2 regions of the Vreelandella sp. DA03-1M genome follow, and region 1 is predicted to be linked to the other one. Evidence: predicted binding sites of a transcription regulator. Region 1 holds the regulator's gene; the other holds the start of a gene.
The links. The regulator LexA, encoded in region 1, represses DNA repair genes until DNA is damaged. The targets are predictions, from matches to a motif close to TACTGTNTANNTANACAGTA.
Positions count from the first base shown of each region.

Region 2: a site for LexA is predicted at 3,762-3,781, ahead of ACXUPB_RS13085 (PA0069 family radical SAM protein). Genes of this name have one in related genera too.

Region 1 covers NZ_CM146798.1:2,573,955-2,581,716, reverse strand. The annotation lists gene purU (formyltetrahydrofolate deformylase) at 1-799, shown strand, start outside; gene ACXUPB_RS12020 (energy-coupling factor ABC transporter permease) at 824-1,495, shown strand; gene lexA (transcriptional repressor LexA) at 1,505-2,185, opposite strand; gene ACXUPB_RS12010 (IS5 family transposase) at 2,466-3,410, opposite strand; gene ACXUPB_RS12005 (TetR/AcrR family transcriptional regulator) at 3,614-4,291, shown strand; gene ACXUPB_RS12000 (L,D-transpeptidase) at 4,269-4,805, shown strand; gene nagZ (beta-N-acetylhexosaminidase) at 4,870-5,901, shown strand; gene ACXUPB_RS11990 (hypoxanthine-guanine phosphoribosyltransferase) at 5,950-6,528, shown strand; gene ppsR (posphoenolpyruvate synthetase regulatory kinase/phosphorylase PpsR) at 6,549-7,382, opposite strand; gene ppsA (phosphoenolpyruvate synthase) at 7,635-7,762, shown strand, end outside.
Region 2 covers NZ_CM146798.1:2,791,357-2,799,118, forward strand. The annotation lists gene ACXUPB_RS13065 (PTS fructose-like transporter subunit IIB) at 1-7, shown strand, start outside; gene pgi (glucose-6-phosphate isomerase) at 205-1,872, shown strand; gene ACXUPB_RS13075 (Fic family protein) at 1,955-2,668, opposite strand; gene ACXUPB_RS13080 (DinB family protein) at 3,085-3,630, opposite strand; gene ACXUPB_RS13085 (PA0069 family radical SAM protein) at 3,810-4,895, shown strand; gene ACXUPB_RS13090 (winged helix-turn-helix domain-containing protein) at 4,937-5,242, shown strand; gene ACXUPB_RS13095 (heavy metal translocating P-type ATPase) at 5,224-7,425, opposite strand; gene ACXUPB_RS13100 (hypothetical protein) at 7,431-7,762, opposite strand, start outside.

The DNA of each region.
Region 1 (7,762 bases):
ACGGGTATCGAGCTTTATTGCCCAGCAGGGCGGCTCCATTACCGAAGCCAGCCAGCACTCCGATTTAGAAACCGGCTGTTTTTTTATGCGTTACGAAATCTTGGCGGATTCAGTGGGGATGTCGGTGGAGGCGCTACGTGCAGCATTCGAGCCGGTGGCGATCGAATTTGATATGCAGTGGTCATTGGTGGATACACAGCAGCGCCGTCGGGTGGTATTGATGGTCTCTCGAGAGTCACACTGCTTGGTAGATTTACTTTATCGCTGGCAGGCCGGTGAGTTGGATTGCGATATTGTCGGCGTCATTTCCAACCATGATGATATGCGTTCATTGACCGAGTGGTATGGCATTCCTTATCACTATGTGCCAGTCGACCCCGATAACAAGCAAGTGTCGTTTGCCAAGGTGCAAGCAGAAATCGATAGTGCGCGCGCTGATTGCGTCGTGCTGGCGCGTTATATGCAAATTCTGCCGCCTGACCTGTGCGCACGCTATGCAGGGCGGGTGATTAATATACATCACAGTTTTTTACCCTCTTTCGCTGGGGCGAAGCCCTACCACCAGGCATATCAGCGCGGTGTGAAGCTGATTGGCGCCACCTGCCACTACGTCACCGAGGAACTCGACGCGGGCCCGATTATCGAACAGGATATTCATCGCGTTAGCCACTGCCATACCCCAACCGATTTAGTCCGCTTTGGGCGTGATGTTGAAAAAGCCGTTCTCGCACGCGGTTTACGCTGGCATCTTGAGGATCGTGTTTTAGTGCATGGCAACAAGACCGTGGTATTTAGCTAACGCTCGATAAAGTGAGAAGCCGCTATGTCGTTCGCACAAAGTGTACTGGCGCCCTGGGCGCTGATATTCACCTCGCTACTCTCGTTAGGCGTAGTGGTGTGGGCTCTTTGGCGGCGGCCCTGGAAAGCGTTACTGGAAGACACTGCCCTTCAGCACCGTTGGTTAGGCGCAACGCTAGCTGTGGTGCTGATGTGGCAGCTGCGCGCTCAGGCGGTCGACTGGCTAACGCTGCATCTCGTTTTTACGGTATTGATGACACTCGTGTTTAAAGCGCCACTAGCGCTGCTCAGCAATGTACTCATCCATGTGGCAATGGTAGTTATCGGCCGCAATGAGTGGACGTTGCTGGGGGCGAATGTACTGGTAACGGGCATTGTTCCGGCTGCCATTATTGGCACAGTGTGGCGGCTGGTAGATCGCCGCCTGCCGGATAACCTGATGGTGTTTCTATTTGCCTGCGGATTTTTTGGGGCGGCGTTGGCAACATTAGGGGCAGGGCTGGCTGCCGTGCTGCTGATCATCGTGGCAGGCACAGACCCTAACGCTATCTATCTTGCCCAGGAGTATGCTCGCTTCTTACCTCTACTAATGCCTTCAGAGGCGTTTATTACCGGGATGCTGCTGAGTATTCTGCTGGTCTATCATCCTAATTGGGTGGCCACCTTTAATGACCACCGCTATATCGACATGCAGTAGCGACGGTGGTTAGCCCAATGCCTGGCCATTACCGCCACGAATAACGCCAACGCCGACACCTTCGATATCGAGTGACTGTGAACGCAGGTCGATTTCAATGGGCGCAAAGTCTGCATTTTCCGCAAATAGCGTTACTTGGTGGCCCTGGCGTTTGAAGCGTTTAACCGTTACCTCATCCTCTAGGCGTGCCACTACAATCTGGCCATCGCGCACCCGCTCGGTACGGTGAACTGCCAATAAATCACCTTCTAAAATACCAATATCCTTCATCGAAAGGCCTCGCACACGCAGCAAATAATCGGCTTTAGGAGTGAAGTACTCGGCTGGCAGAGGGCAGTAACGGTCAATATGCTCAGCAGCTAGGATAGGGCTCCCGGCGGCTACTTCGCCAATCACCGGTAGGCCAGCAGGCGAGGCTTCAATATTGGCAGCGGGCAACGCGCTTAAGGTGCTGTCTACTACCTCTTGGGGCTCTTGATTAGGTAGGCGAATACCGCGTGACGTATTGCGAATAATGCGAATAGCGCCTTTACGCTCTAGCGCGCGCAGGTGCTCTTCCGCTGCGTTAGGTGAACGGAAACCCAGCGCTTTCGCAATTTCAGCACGGGTCGGAGGGTAGCCAAATTCGCCCATGGTCTTAACAATAAAATCAAATACGTGCTGTTGGCGAGCGGTTAGCGGACGCGACATACCAGACTCCAATAATAGTGAATAGACAGTAACAAATTAAATGTCGATTTAATCGATAAGTGGTTAAGTATACAGTATGTTCCTCTGTCCAGTATATGTCTTGTCAACCCCTATCGAGAAAGGCCCCCGAATTTTTCCTAGGGAAGGTCTGAATAACTGCCGATATTCATCACCGCTCACTTGAGCCGAGAAAAAATCGAAAATTCAGACATTCTTCTCCCGTTCTTTGTGTATTTTTGCCCGTTTCCCGCTCATTGAGCGGAAAACGGGCGCAATCGCCCTATTCCCATAGGTATTTCTCACTGATCAGCAGGTTGCTGAACGCCGCCAGCAAGTGCAGGCGCTGAGTGTTTTTGGCCAGTCCACGATAGCGAGCCTTGCCATAACCAAAAACTTGTTTGATGTACCGAAAGGGGTGCTCCACCTTGGCACGGATACTGGCTTTGATTTTTTCGACTTTCTGTCGCCTGGCATCTAGCTGCTTGCGGGTGCCAGGCCGTTTGGCAATATACCAAGAGACATCGTTGCGGTGCTTGTGCTCGTCTCGTTTTTGAATACCAAGGTAACCGGCATCACCGAAGACGCGTTGCTCTTCACCGTGAAGGAGCTTATCGGCAGGCACAATGTCATGGACATTGGCAGCCGTGGTCTCAATGCTGTGAATCAACCCAAGCTTATCGTCGACACCTATGTGCATTTTCATGCCAAAGTGCCAAGAGCTACCTTTTTTAGTTTGGTGCATTTGCGGATCGCGCTCGCCTTTTTTGTTTTTGGTGGAACTAGGCGCAGAAATGATAGTGGCATCGACAATGCTCCCTTCGCGCAGCATCAGGCCATTTTTCTCCAGGTGGTTGTTCACTTCCTGGAACAGCACCTTGCCAAGGCCGTGGCGTTCCAGAAAATGGCGAAACTTGAGAATCGTGGTTTCGTCCGGCAATCGGTCCAGTTTCAAACCGGCGAATTGGCGCATGGACTCGATCTCGTAGAGGGCGTCTTCCATGGCCGGATCGCTCAGGTTGTAAAACAATTGCATGCAATGGACGCGGAGCATGGCAGACAGTTGATACGGAGGCCGCCCGCTCTCGCCCTTGGGGTAATAACGGGCTACCTTCTTCTCCAACTGCGTCCAGGGGATCAGCTTGTCCATCCGCTCCAGAAAGAGTTCGCGGCGGGTCTTTCGCTTCTTGTTCTGGTACTCGGCTTCTGAGAAGGTGATTTGATCCATGGCAGCACTGAATCCTATGCAGTTGACGATAGCCGTATTATCGCTGATGGCAGTGACTTTTTCAGAGCTTCCCTAATCGTTTTAAACTAAGCTTCTACTGATATAGACAGCCATATTCCATCAGAAAATCAAGCGTTGAGCCCTCCAACGTAATGGCATAGAATTTTGCTATGTTTTAAACACTCGTTTCCCCGGAGAGCGGCATGGCTCAATCTGATACGGTAACTCGAATACTCGACACCGCGGAAGTGCTGTTTGCTGAGCGAGGTTTTGCTGAAACATCGCTGCGCAACATCACTAGCAAAGCGCGCGTCAATTTAGCGGCGGTGAATTACCATTTTGGTTCCAAAAAAGCCTTAATTCAGGCCGTGTTTTCACGCTATCTGGACCCGTTCACTCAGCGTTTTCATACCGCGCTTGATGAACTTGAAGCCCAGCATGCAGGGCGCGTTATTCCGTTGGAAACGCTACTCGAAACAATGGCGACCAGCGTGCTGGCAGTGCCTGCCGAGCGCAACAGTTTAAAGGTGTTTATGCGCTTGCTGGGCCTTGCCTATAGCCAAGCGCAGGGGCACCTTCGGCGTCATATTCAGCAAGAGTATGGTGATGTGTTTACCCGCTTCACTGAGCTAGTGCGTCAAGCAACGCCCGACTTGCCTGACGCGGAACGCTTTTGGCGGCTACACTTTATGCTTGGTACGGTGATTTTTACGCTTTCAGGCCTTGATGCACTGCGCGACATCGCTGAAAAGGATTATCACGAGCAGGTCACCGTGCGGGATTTGGTTAGGCGGTTGCGCCCGGTAGTGGTGGCTGCCATGAATGCACCGTTGCCCCCAGCACTTGAAGAAGGAAAATATGCGAACGCCCAAGCTCGCTGAGCTTCCCCCTGTAGAGAACATCTGGTTGGAAATCGATACCACACAGCAGCAGCTACGCTGTTGGCGAGGGCCGAAGGTGCTGCATGAGTGTGAAGTATCGTCTGGCCTCGCGGGCGTCGGTGAGTACAATGGCAGTGGCAAAACACCCCAGGGTTGGCACTATATAAGAGCCGCTATTGGCAGCGGGATGCCTGATAATGCGGTATTTCGTGGTCGTCGCTGGACGGGAGAGGCATTTTCTCCTGCGCTAGCTGAAGCATATCCGAAGCGGGATTGGATTTTGACCCGCATCCTGTGGCTATGCGGATTAGAAAAAGGCGTGAACCGTGGTGGACAGGTCGATTCACAGCGTCGCTATATTTATCTTCATGGTACGCCACCTGATCAGCCCATGGGCGTTGCTGCCTCCCACGGCTGTATTCGTTTACGCAATAGTGATTTGCTCTATATCTTTTCGTTAGCGTTACCAGGTACCCCCGTTTGGTTGCACGGCGGTCGTCAGTCATTTGACTAATCCGTTTTGACACCGCTAGACGATCGTCTAGAATCACCGCCTCTTTTTTAATGGACCTATCACGATGACTCAACCGTTAGGCCCGGTCATGCTCGACCTTGAAGGCCCGAAATTAACGGCCGCAGAAAAGCGCTTGCTGCTAGAACCGTCGGTAGGGGGGGTTATTCTGTTTGCCCGCAATGTCGAGAACGGCTATCAAGTACGCCAACTATGCAGCGATATTCGACGTGTGCGTGCGGACTTATTGCTTGCTGTTGATCAAGAGGGTGGCCGCGTTCAGCGCATTAAAGAGGGGATGACGCGCCTTCCCGCCATGGCTCGCATTGGGGAGTGTTATAGCGCTAATCCCGATGACGGTCTTGCGCTCGCAAAAGATGCTGGCTGGCTATTGGGCATGGAAATGGCTGCCTGCGGTTTGGATCTTAGCTTTGCTCCGGTACTGGATGTCGAAAGCGGCGTCTCAAGTGTTATTGGTGACCGAAGTTTTAGCCGCGATCCGCAGCATGTGGCTCAGCTTGGCAGCGCCTTTATTCAAGGGCTCCATGATGCTGGTATGGCCGCTGTCGGGAAACACTTCCCCGGTCACGGCGGCGTCGCGGCAGACTCTCACGTTGCGCTGCCGGTGGATGACCGTCCGCTAGAGGTGATTAAACAACGCGACCTGGTGCCCTTTGCCCATTTAGCCGCGCCGTTAGACGGCGTGATGCCAGCGCATGTGATTTACAGTGCTTTCGATCCGCGTCCTGCCGGGTTCTCCCCTCATTGGTTGGGCATGCTGCGTGAATCGTTGGGCTTCAAAGGCTGCATCTTTTCTGATGATTTAAGTATGGCGGGCGCCCACGAGGCGGGTGGGCCCAAACAGCGAGCCCAGGCAGCGCTAGCGGCGGGTTGCGATATGTTGCTGGTGTGCAATGATCGCACCGCGGCACTTGAGGTGATTGAAAACTGCCGGGGTATTGAAACCAAGCGTCCCGCCAAACTGCGCTACAGCCGTGCACGGCCTGATATTGATGCCCTAAGTGCGTTGGGCCGATGGCGTCGTACCCACGCTAAGTTGGAAGCATTGGCTGATAAACCGAAACCCAATGCTGTGTAAATTCACACGACTCATGTAATTGAAGCTTTTAACCCGCCTGGAGTTTAGATGTCAAAGTTGGATAAAGAAGCCTTAGAGTCATTGGACTCAATGCGTGAATTGATGGATAACGCCGACTGCCTTATTTCTCAGCAAGAGGTAGAGCGGGCACTTGATCGTATGGCGGAAGCGATCACGCGAGATTTAGGCGACAAGCTGCCGGTCTTTTACTGCGTTATGAATGGCGGCTTAATCACTACAGGGCATTTGCTAACCCGGCTGGGCTTTCCGCTTGAAGTGGATTACTTACATGCCACTCGATACCGCAATGAGCTGCGCGGCGGTGAGCTGTTTTGGCGTGTGTCTCCTGAGGTGCCGATGGCGGGGCGCCATGTGGTGATCGTTGACGATATCTTGGACGAAGGCGCCACGCTAGCCGCCATTTTGGCTTACTGCGAAGAAGCTCAGGCAGCCAGTGTCACGACGGCTGTATTGGTGGATAAACAGCACAACCGCAAAGCGGTACCCGGTTTAAAGGCCGACTACTGCAGCTTGGAAGTCGCCGACCGTTATGTGTTTGGTTTTGGGATGGATTACAAAGGCTACTGGCGAAACGCGCCGGGAATTTTTGCCCCAAAAGGAATGTAAGTTAGCCGCAGTATGAATCGTTAGCGGGGCGAAAAGCGCCTCGCTAAGCCCGTTTCCGCAATCATCCGCGTTGATATCTCTTCTACCGAGAAGCGCGTCGCATCAATAAAGGGAATGTGCATGGTGCGATAAAGCGACTCCGCTTGCTCTACTTCTTGAAGACACTGGTCAATAGAGCTGTAACGGCTATTCGGCCGCCGTTCATTACGGATCGCTGATAAACGCCGCGCATCAATGGTTAACCCAAACAGTTTTTGACGATGGGGCGCGAGCGCCTTGGGCAGTTTTAACATGCCATCTTCGTCTAAATCATCCTCCGTCAGCGGATAGTTGGCCGCTCGAATGCCGAACTGTAAAGCCAGGTAGAGCGAAGTAGGGGTTTTGCCGCAGCGCGAAACGCCGACCAGAATGATATCCGCTTTATCGTATTGGTGGGTTCGAGCACCGTCATCATTATCCAGCGCGAAATGGACGGAGTGAATGCGATCCATATAGACGTCATCGCTGCCAATCGAGTGCGTGCGCCCAACGCTGTAGGAGGAGTGGGTCTCAAGCTCCTGCTCCAAGGGCTCCAGAAAGGTTGAAAAAATATCGACCTTAAATCCCGATGCCTGACGAATAACGTCACGAATTTGTTGATCCACAATGGTGTCGATAATGATCGGGCGATGGCCGTCGCGGTTGGCCGTCGACTCAATAATCGCTGCTAACGCCTGCGCTTTTTCCAACGTATCGATATAGGGCTTGGTCTGCATATCGATTTCAACATCGCTGAACTGGGCCAGCAAGCTACGCCCTAAGCTCTCAGCTGTGATGCCGGTGCCATCTGAAATAAAAAAAGCCGTACGTTTCATAACGAAATCCACTGGTGAGTGATCCGGCTATTGTGAGCCGTGCCGTTTGCCAGCACAACGGGCCATCATCGGTTGTCCTGGGGGAAAATGCGCCCGACTACATAAATAGCCCAAAAAGCTCTGCTGTTGTAAAAATCCTCCACTCTCTTCGCTATTAGACCAATGGCGAATATATTGACGCGGTGCTAGGGTGTCTTGGTCAATTATCCATGGTCTTCAAAACCATGCCGATATCTAGAGCGAGGGGGTTACGTGGAAGAGTACATTCTGTGGTTCGATCAGCTGGGTATGGCGGATGTCGAACGCGTAGGTGGTAAAAACGCCTCGCTGGGTGAAATGATTTCTAACCTGTCCGGTGCTGGCGTAACGGTTCCTGGCGG
Region 2 (7,762 bases), 220 kb from region 1:
TACTTAACGGCTGACCCTACCCTGTGTGGGCAGGCAATCGTGCCTGCCCACACAAATACGTAGCTTTACGCAGTTAATGCAAGTCTAAGCCTAAATGCCCTCTACTCCTCGCCGTTTTTTATGTAGTATTTTTACATAACGCCACGTTTAGTTTGCCATTCGGTTCTGGTTACTACATTCACTTAATAACAAACGGATCACCCTATGTTTCAGCTCACTCGTAGTGTCACCTGGCAGGCGCTCGACCGCCTACGCGACAAAACCGCTAACGACCGCATTCGTGACTACTTCACCAATGATCCTCAGCGCTTTGAGAAAATGAGCCTTCGGGTGGGCGGTCTGTTTCTTGACTACTCCAAGCACCATGTCTCCGATGAAGTGCTCGCCAAGCTGATCGAACTGGCCGACCACTCCGCGCTGGTACAGCGTCGGGCGCAGATGTTCTCCGGCGACATCATCAACGTCACCGAAAACCGCCCAGTACTGCACACCGCCCTGCGTCACTTAGGCGATGAGCCGGTGTATGTGGACGGCGAAGACGTCATGCCCGAGATCACCCGTACCCGCGAGCAGATCAAGCTATTCTCGGAAGCGGTACGCAATGGCGAGTGGAAAGGCTATAGCGGCAAACGTATTAAAGATGTGGTCAATATCGGCATTGGCGGCTCGGATCTTGGCCCTAACATGGCGGTGCGCGCGCTGCTCAAATACCGCCACCCGGAGCTCCACTTCCACTTCGTCTCCAACGTGGACGGCACCCATATCCAGAAGGTGCTTTCGCGCCTCGACCCGGCCACCACGCTGTTTATTGTCTCCACCAAAACCTTTTCTACCCAGGAGACACTGCTAAACGCCAAAACCGCGCGTCGCTGGTTCCTGGAAAACGCTGGCGAAGACGCCGACGTGGGTGCGCACTTTATCGCTGCCTCCACCAACCGCAAAGCGGCCATGGAGTTCGGCATTCGCGAAGAGAACGTGTTCGAATTCTGGGCCTGGGTGGGTGGCCGTTACTCCATGTGGTCGTCCATTGGGCTGCCGATTGCGCTTTCGATCGGTTTCGAAGGCTTTATCGAGCTACTGGAAGGCGCTCATGAGATGGATAACCATTTCATCAACGCGCCCTTCTCGCAAAATATGCCGGTGCTGATGGCGCTGATTGGTATTTGGTACATCAATTTTATTGGCGCAGAAACCCAAGCCATCGTGCCCTACGACCAGGCGCTGAACCAACTGCCTTCTTTCCTGCAGCAGTTGGACATGGAGTCTAACGGCAAGTCGGTAGATATTTTCGGCCACCCGGTGAACTACAAAACCGGCCCCATTGTGTGGGGCCAAACCGGCTCCAACGGCCAGCATGCCTTCTTCCAGCTACTGCATCAGGGCACCCGCTACGTACCGATTGATTTTATTGCCTCGCTCAAGCCCGAGCCCGGCGTGGAAGACCACCACTTCGCCTTACTGACCAATATGCTCGCTCAGGCCAACGCCTTTATGGAGGGCAGCCAGGGGGACAGCAAAGAACTCAGCCAACACGACCCCTACAGTTGCCCCGGCAACCGCCCTTCCAGCACGCTACTGCTGGACGAGCTAACGCCGAAAAACCTAGGCGCACTGATTGCGCTCTACGAGCACAAGGTGTTTGTGCAAGGGGTGATCTGGAACATCAACTCGTTTGACCAGTGGGGCGTACAGCTTGGCAAACGCATCGCGGGTGAAATCAGCGAACGCATCGATGCCCACGCCGCCGACTTCGATGCCTCCACACAAGGCCTGCTGGAGTTGGTGCGGGCGCACTTCCCTAATGGCGGCAGTGACGAAAAGGAAAGCGCACCGGCCAGTGCCGACAAGAAGCCAACACGGAAAAAACATTGAACGAATAGGCTTATAAATCGATAGAAAACAACGCCTTGGTTTGAAAGAACCAAGGCGTTTTAATTTTTGCTGAGCCTTACTTTTAGCCGATTGGCAGGTCGAGCTTAAAGTTCTTAATGATTTTCTTGTCTAAACAGCTTCTTAGAAACGTATTCATCGGTGCCATATTGTTAGATGTATAAAAATCCAACATCAGGGTATTGAACTCTTGCTGTCGTTTGGCTGGAACATTAATAATCGGGAATCCATGCATCAGCAAAATGCCATTCATCATAAAGCGACCAGTACGCTTGTTAACATCCCAGAAAAATTGAGCCCTAGCCATCTGCAGAAACGCAGTGATGGCTTGGTCGTAACTGTCCTCTTCGCTCGCTACTAGCCGCTGGACTTCTTGCCATTTAGCTTCAAGCTCGTCAGGCATAGGCGGCTCATAGTCAGAACCTGCAACCGTTACATAACCCGAGCGAAACTTGCCCCACTCCAGCGCCTCTTCTTTACCGGCAATGGCATGGATGTCTAGAGCGGTTTGCTTATCAAAGCGGAACTGCCCCTTATCGACTAAATAAAATATATATTCCCAAGCTTTCGCCTGGTTAATCGCCATATTCTGATCGCTGATTTTATGGCCGCCCACGGTGATCCCATCCAAAATGGTCTGCACCTCGGGCAGCGTCATAGCGACCCCCTCAAGATTCACGGCATCGTATACCAAAGCAGGCACATCCCGTATCGCCAGTTGCCTAGCCAAGGGGGCGTTAGGCTTCATATTCCAAAGTTTATCTTGTGCTGGCTCCATGGGAGTGGGACTCGTGTTCGGCAAATGGGATAAGTATATCGCTACGGGATAGAGTATATGCGGTGAGGAAGCTATCTGTTACTAAACAGAGCTAATAGGCTCTGATGCTTCGCTCTTTTTAACGCCTCTATGCTCGCACATCTCTGCCAGTTTCGACTCCGATAAAAACGTGGCGGCGATGGTGGATTCTAACCAGATAGCCAGAACGGACTCACTATCGCTTAGCGTAAATAACCGATCATTCAATGTCCCTATACATAATATGTTGAGGCCCCGCAGCCCCGCCCAGGTAACGCTCACCAGTCTCATAAAAGCCCGCCTTTCGATAACAGTTGTATGCCGCTAGGTTCTTACAGTTCACCGTCAGGGAGTTAAGAGAGCAAATTAATTAACTATGACCAGCATGCTGGTCAATATTATTGGCTACCGGCCTCATCCGGTATCAGCGCCAGCAAGTCGGTGACCTCAATATCTAGACCGGCTTGCGAGAGCAGCGTTGTTATCTGCCCGCGGTGGTGGGTTTGGTGATTGAAGAAGTGCAAGATCAGGCTGGAGAAACTGCGGATGGCTGGAACTCCTTTCATATTTTGGTAACTCAAGATTGTCTCTAGATCCTCATCTGTCAGCGCTGCGATCCAATTGATAATCACGCTATCCAACCATTGACGATGTGCCTTGAGGCCATCCAAGTCATCAAACATCACTTGATCAAGCCGCGCAGGCGTTGGCAGCGCCACCATGACCGCAAGTGTTGTGGTAGAAGAGGGATGGCTTGCAAACCGCTTAAGCCAAAGCGTGTCGGCTACAACGATATGATTTAAAGTGCCAAAAATAGAGCCAAAGTAAGCGCCTCGCTCCTCTGCAAGTTCAGTTGTACTCAGCTTGCTAGCCGTGTCGTATACCTTGGCATTCATCCACTGATTGTAGGATGCCATTAATGCAAAATGTGGTTGAAGTTCCATAGGTCAAATCGCCTCTTTCCATGCTGGCAACAACGGGGTCTTTAAGCGTATGAAATAAAGACGCGTTTGTATCCCCGAATTTGCTATTTAAGCCGCTAAGCCTTTTCTTGCGCCTTTGCCCAAACGCCATATACTGTATAAATAGCCATATAGTTAGTTATACAGGTCAGAGGTGGCAAATGACGACTCCCGATCAAACATCGAGTGTTTCAGCTGTGCGCAAAGGCCGCGGAGCAACGTACGACCCGCACAATCGTTTTTCACCTACCCGTAGCGTGGTGGAAGACGATGGTTGGTGGCGGGAAGAAACATCTACAACCATCGCCACCGAAGTGCGAGAAGAGGTGAGCAAGAGCGCGCTATCGTGGAATAAATCGCCGGATTTGCCGTTTGATCGCTCGCTGAATCCTTACCGTGGCTGTGAACATGGCTGCGTTTACTGCTACGCACGCCCCTCACATGCTTACTGGGATCTATCGCCAGGGCTGGATTTTGAAACTAAACTCATTGCCCGCAGCGGTTTGGTGGAACGGTTAACGGAGGAGCTTTGCCATCCCAACTACATCTGCCGCCCCATCAATCTTTCTGGCAATACCGACTGCTACCAGCCGTTAGAGGCTACTTATAAAACCACACGTCGCTTGCTGGAGTTGCTGTTGGAGTGTCGCCATCCGGTAACGTTAGTGACTAAAAGCACGCTGGTGCTACGCGATCTAGAACTATTGGCAGAGATGGCAGAGCATCGGCTGGTGCGTGTGTTTGTTAGCTTGACCAGCCTGGACGCCAATTTAAAGCGCACGCTAGAACCACGGGCGGCCTCGCCTCAGGCGCGCTTGCGGGCCATTAGTGAACTCAATACGGCGGGAGTCCCAGTCGGCACATTGATTTCACCGCTTATCCCAGGGCTGACTGATCATGAAATTGAAAAGCTACTGGAAGCCGCCAGCCGAGCAGGCGCACGAACGGCGGCTTGGATGCTGCTGCGCTTACCTTACGAAGTAGCGCCGCTGTTTGAGGCGTGGCTGGAAGCTCACTACCCAGAACGCGCCGCCAAAGTGATGAGCCTTATGCGCCAGTGCAGAGGCGGTAAGGCCTATGATGCCAAGTTTGGTAAGCGCTTTCGTGGAGAAGGGGTATTCGCTGATTTAATTGCTCAGCGCTTTGCTCGCGCCAGCCGCCAGTGGAACATGCAGGATCGCACCGAGCAGGGCTTGAATACGCGGGATTTCCGCCCACCACGGGCGCAGGGCGACTTATTCCTTTAAGCTAAGTAGCGCGTTAATCAATTTGCTGTTAAGGAAGCCTAATGTCCGCGCTTAGCAAAACGAAATCGAGTTTTTACCGACGTTTATACGTAGCCCATCTTATCGAACATGGCGCTGCCAGCGTGCCTGCACTAATTGAAGCCACCGGCATGCCACGGCGTACCGCTCAGGATACGATCGCCTCCCTTGCCGAATTAGATATCGAGTGCGTATTTACAAGAGATGAAGGCGAGCGCCACAACATTGGCCGCTACCAAATACGCGATTGGGGGGCGATTGACCCACGTTGGGTGGCAACGAATGCCGAGCGGCTTAAACAGGCACTTGGCTATTCCGGAGCCCTCTGATCGTTTTCCTCCGGCTCGGCCCACGCTAACCGGGCGGCATTGAGCGTGACACTCAGCGAACTTGCCGCCATAGCGAATACCGCAACCAGAGGTGGAATGGCCATCACAGCTACCAGCCCTAGGGCCAGCGTATTATACAGTGCCGAAAAGAACAGATTCTGCACCATGATGCGCCGGGTGTATTTAGCAATGCTAAGCAGTTTTACTACCCCCCCCACTCCCGGCGTCATAAGCTGTGCGGAAGCCCCTTCACGGGCGGCCTCGCTGGCACTTAGCGGGGCAATACCCACATCAGCCGCGGCTAAGCTCAACGTATCATTCAAGCCATCACCCACATAGAGCGTTGGCGCTAGTAGCGCCTGCAACAACCGCGCTTTGGCTTCGGGCGAACGCTGGGCATAGCAAGCTTCTCGGGCAAGCCCTATCTGCTCACCCAGCCAGCTAACAGCCCCCTGCCGGTCGCCGCTAATCATCGCCACCACATAGCCTGATGCGAGCAGGCGCTTCACGCTTGGAGCGGCATCCTCCACCGGTTGATCGGCCAGATAGAACGTGGCCAGCCAGCCCGCTTCATCAGCCAACATCACTTGAGAAGCAAACACCAGCGCGGGGTCTTCAGCTTGAAATGGCAACGCAATCTGCTGACGAGTTAGCCAATTAGCGCTACCTAGCGTTAGCCACTCGCCGCTATTTAGCTGCACACGGCGCCCTTCCCCAGGCGATTCATTTACTTCTATATTCTGATCAGGGTTCTGCTCACGTTGATCATTCGACCAGTGCGCTAACGCGTGCGCTAGCGGATGTTCGCTTCCAGCGACGGCGGCGCTTAGTTTGCGCTGCACCGTGTGTTTATCAACGCCCTCCCGTGCCTGCCAATGCAGCACGGAATGATTGCCGGTCGTTAAGGTGCCGGTTTTATCCAGTGCTACCGAGCGAGTGCGCGCCAAAGTTTCAAGCGCGGCCGGGTCGCGTAGTGCAATACCTTGCTGCATGGCCTGACTGCTACCAGCAAGGCTTGCCAACGGCACGGCAAGCCCAACGGCACAGGGGCATGCCACCACCAGTACGGAAAGCGCCCGCACAAAGGCCTCTTCCCAGCCCGTTCCAAATAACAGCGCAGTAGGCAACGTCAGCAGCGCCAGTACAAGTGCTAAGGGGCTTATCCAAGCTGCAAAGCGATCAGCTAGCTTCTGCAGCTCGCCTTTTTTGGCCTGATAGCGGCGCATTTCGTCACACAGCCGATCTAGTCGCCGCTTGCCTACCCCGGCGCTTACCTGCATTACCAGCGGCGTTGCACCCAGGTAGCGGCAGCCTGCGTAGACCTTCTGACCTGTATGAAAGAGGCGCGGCAGGCTTTCACCGGTCAGCGAGGCGGTATCGACCCAACCAGGTGCTTCCAGGGTGCCATCAAGCGCTACCCGCTCACCTGGCGCTAACTCGACGCGCATTCCTGCAGCCACTTCATCGGCAGGAACCATTACCCAATGTTCATGTTGGTAAACGCTTATGTTCGCGTTCGGTAGTGTCAATGCGTCCAGCGCTTTTAACCCACGTTGACGGCACAGCGTTTCCACTAACCGCCCGACCAGCAACAGCACAATCAGCATCACCGCCGTATCGAAATACACTTCCGATGAACCGCGCCATAAAAGCCCGATCGAGACGAGCACAGCGCCAAATACACCAAGGCTAACGAGCACATCCATTCCAGGGCGTTTGGCGAGCAATGTACGCCATCCCGCACGGTAAAACGGCACGCCCGCAAACAGCACCACGGGAAGTGAAAAAGCACCCGACACCCATGCCACTACCTGCTCGACCTGTTCATTGGGCAAGGCGGATGCGTAGATCAAAATTGAGGCAAGCATGGTCCACATGCCAAATAGCGAACCCACCATCAGTCTAAGTGTGAGGTAGCGGCTCTCCTCTTCCAATCGTGCATGGGCATCGCCCACCGGCTCAAGTTCCGTCAGCCGGTAGCCTAGTCGCTTAACCTTTAAGGCAAGCACTGAGAGCTGAGTCGCGGCTGGCGTGCCGCTTATACAGAGCGTGGCGCTGGGATAATGCACGCTAACGTCGTGCACGCCATCACTCTGTTTGAGGGAGCCTTCCACGGCCAACGCGCAACTGGTGCACCACATGCCGTGAAGGGTATAGAGCTTGTCTGCGTTAGTGTCAGTCATACCACTCACAGGCAAGGCGGAATACCGATGATGGGCATCGCTGCAAACAATACGCCGAAGGTAGAAAAGAGATAGAGCCCGGCAGAAACCCGTGCATTAAAGCGCAGCCGCCCGGTATGATGTTTGCTCATGCGGTAACACCCCACCGTTAACGCAGCTAACAGCGCAACGGCAGCAAGACTGACCATAAGCAACAACGCATTAACGAGGGTAAATACACCCTGTTCTGGGTCAGGGGGCATGACTTCACAGGCCACAGCATGCCCACCGTAAACTGTTACAAACCAAGCACTCCAAAGCGTTAAGCCAATAACAAAGTGTAATGGGTGAGTGAGAT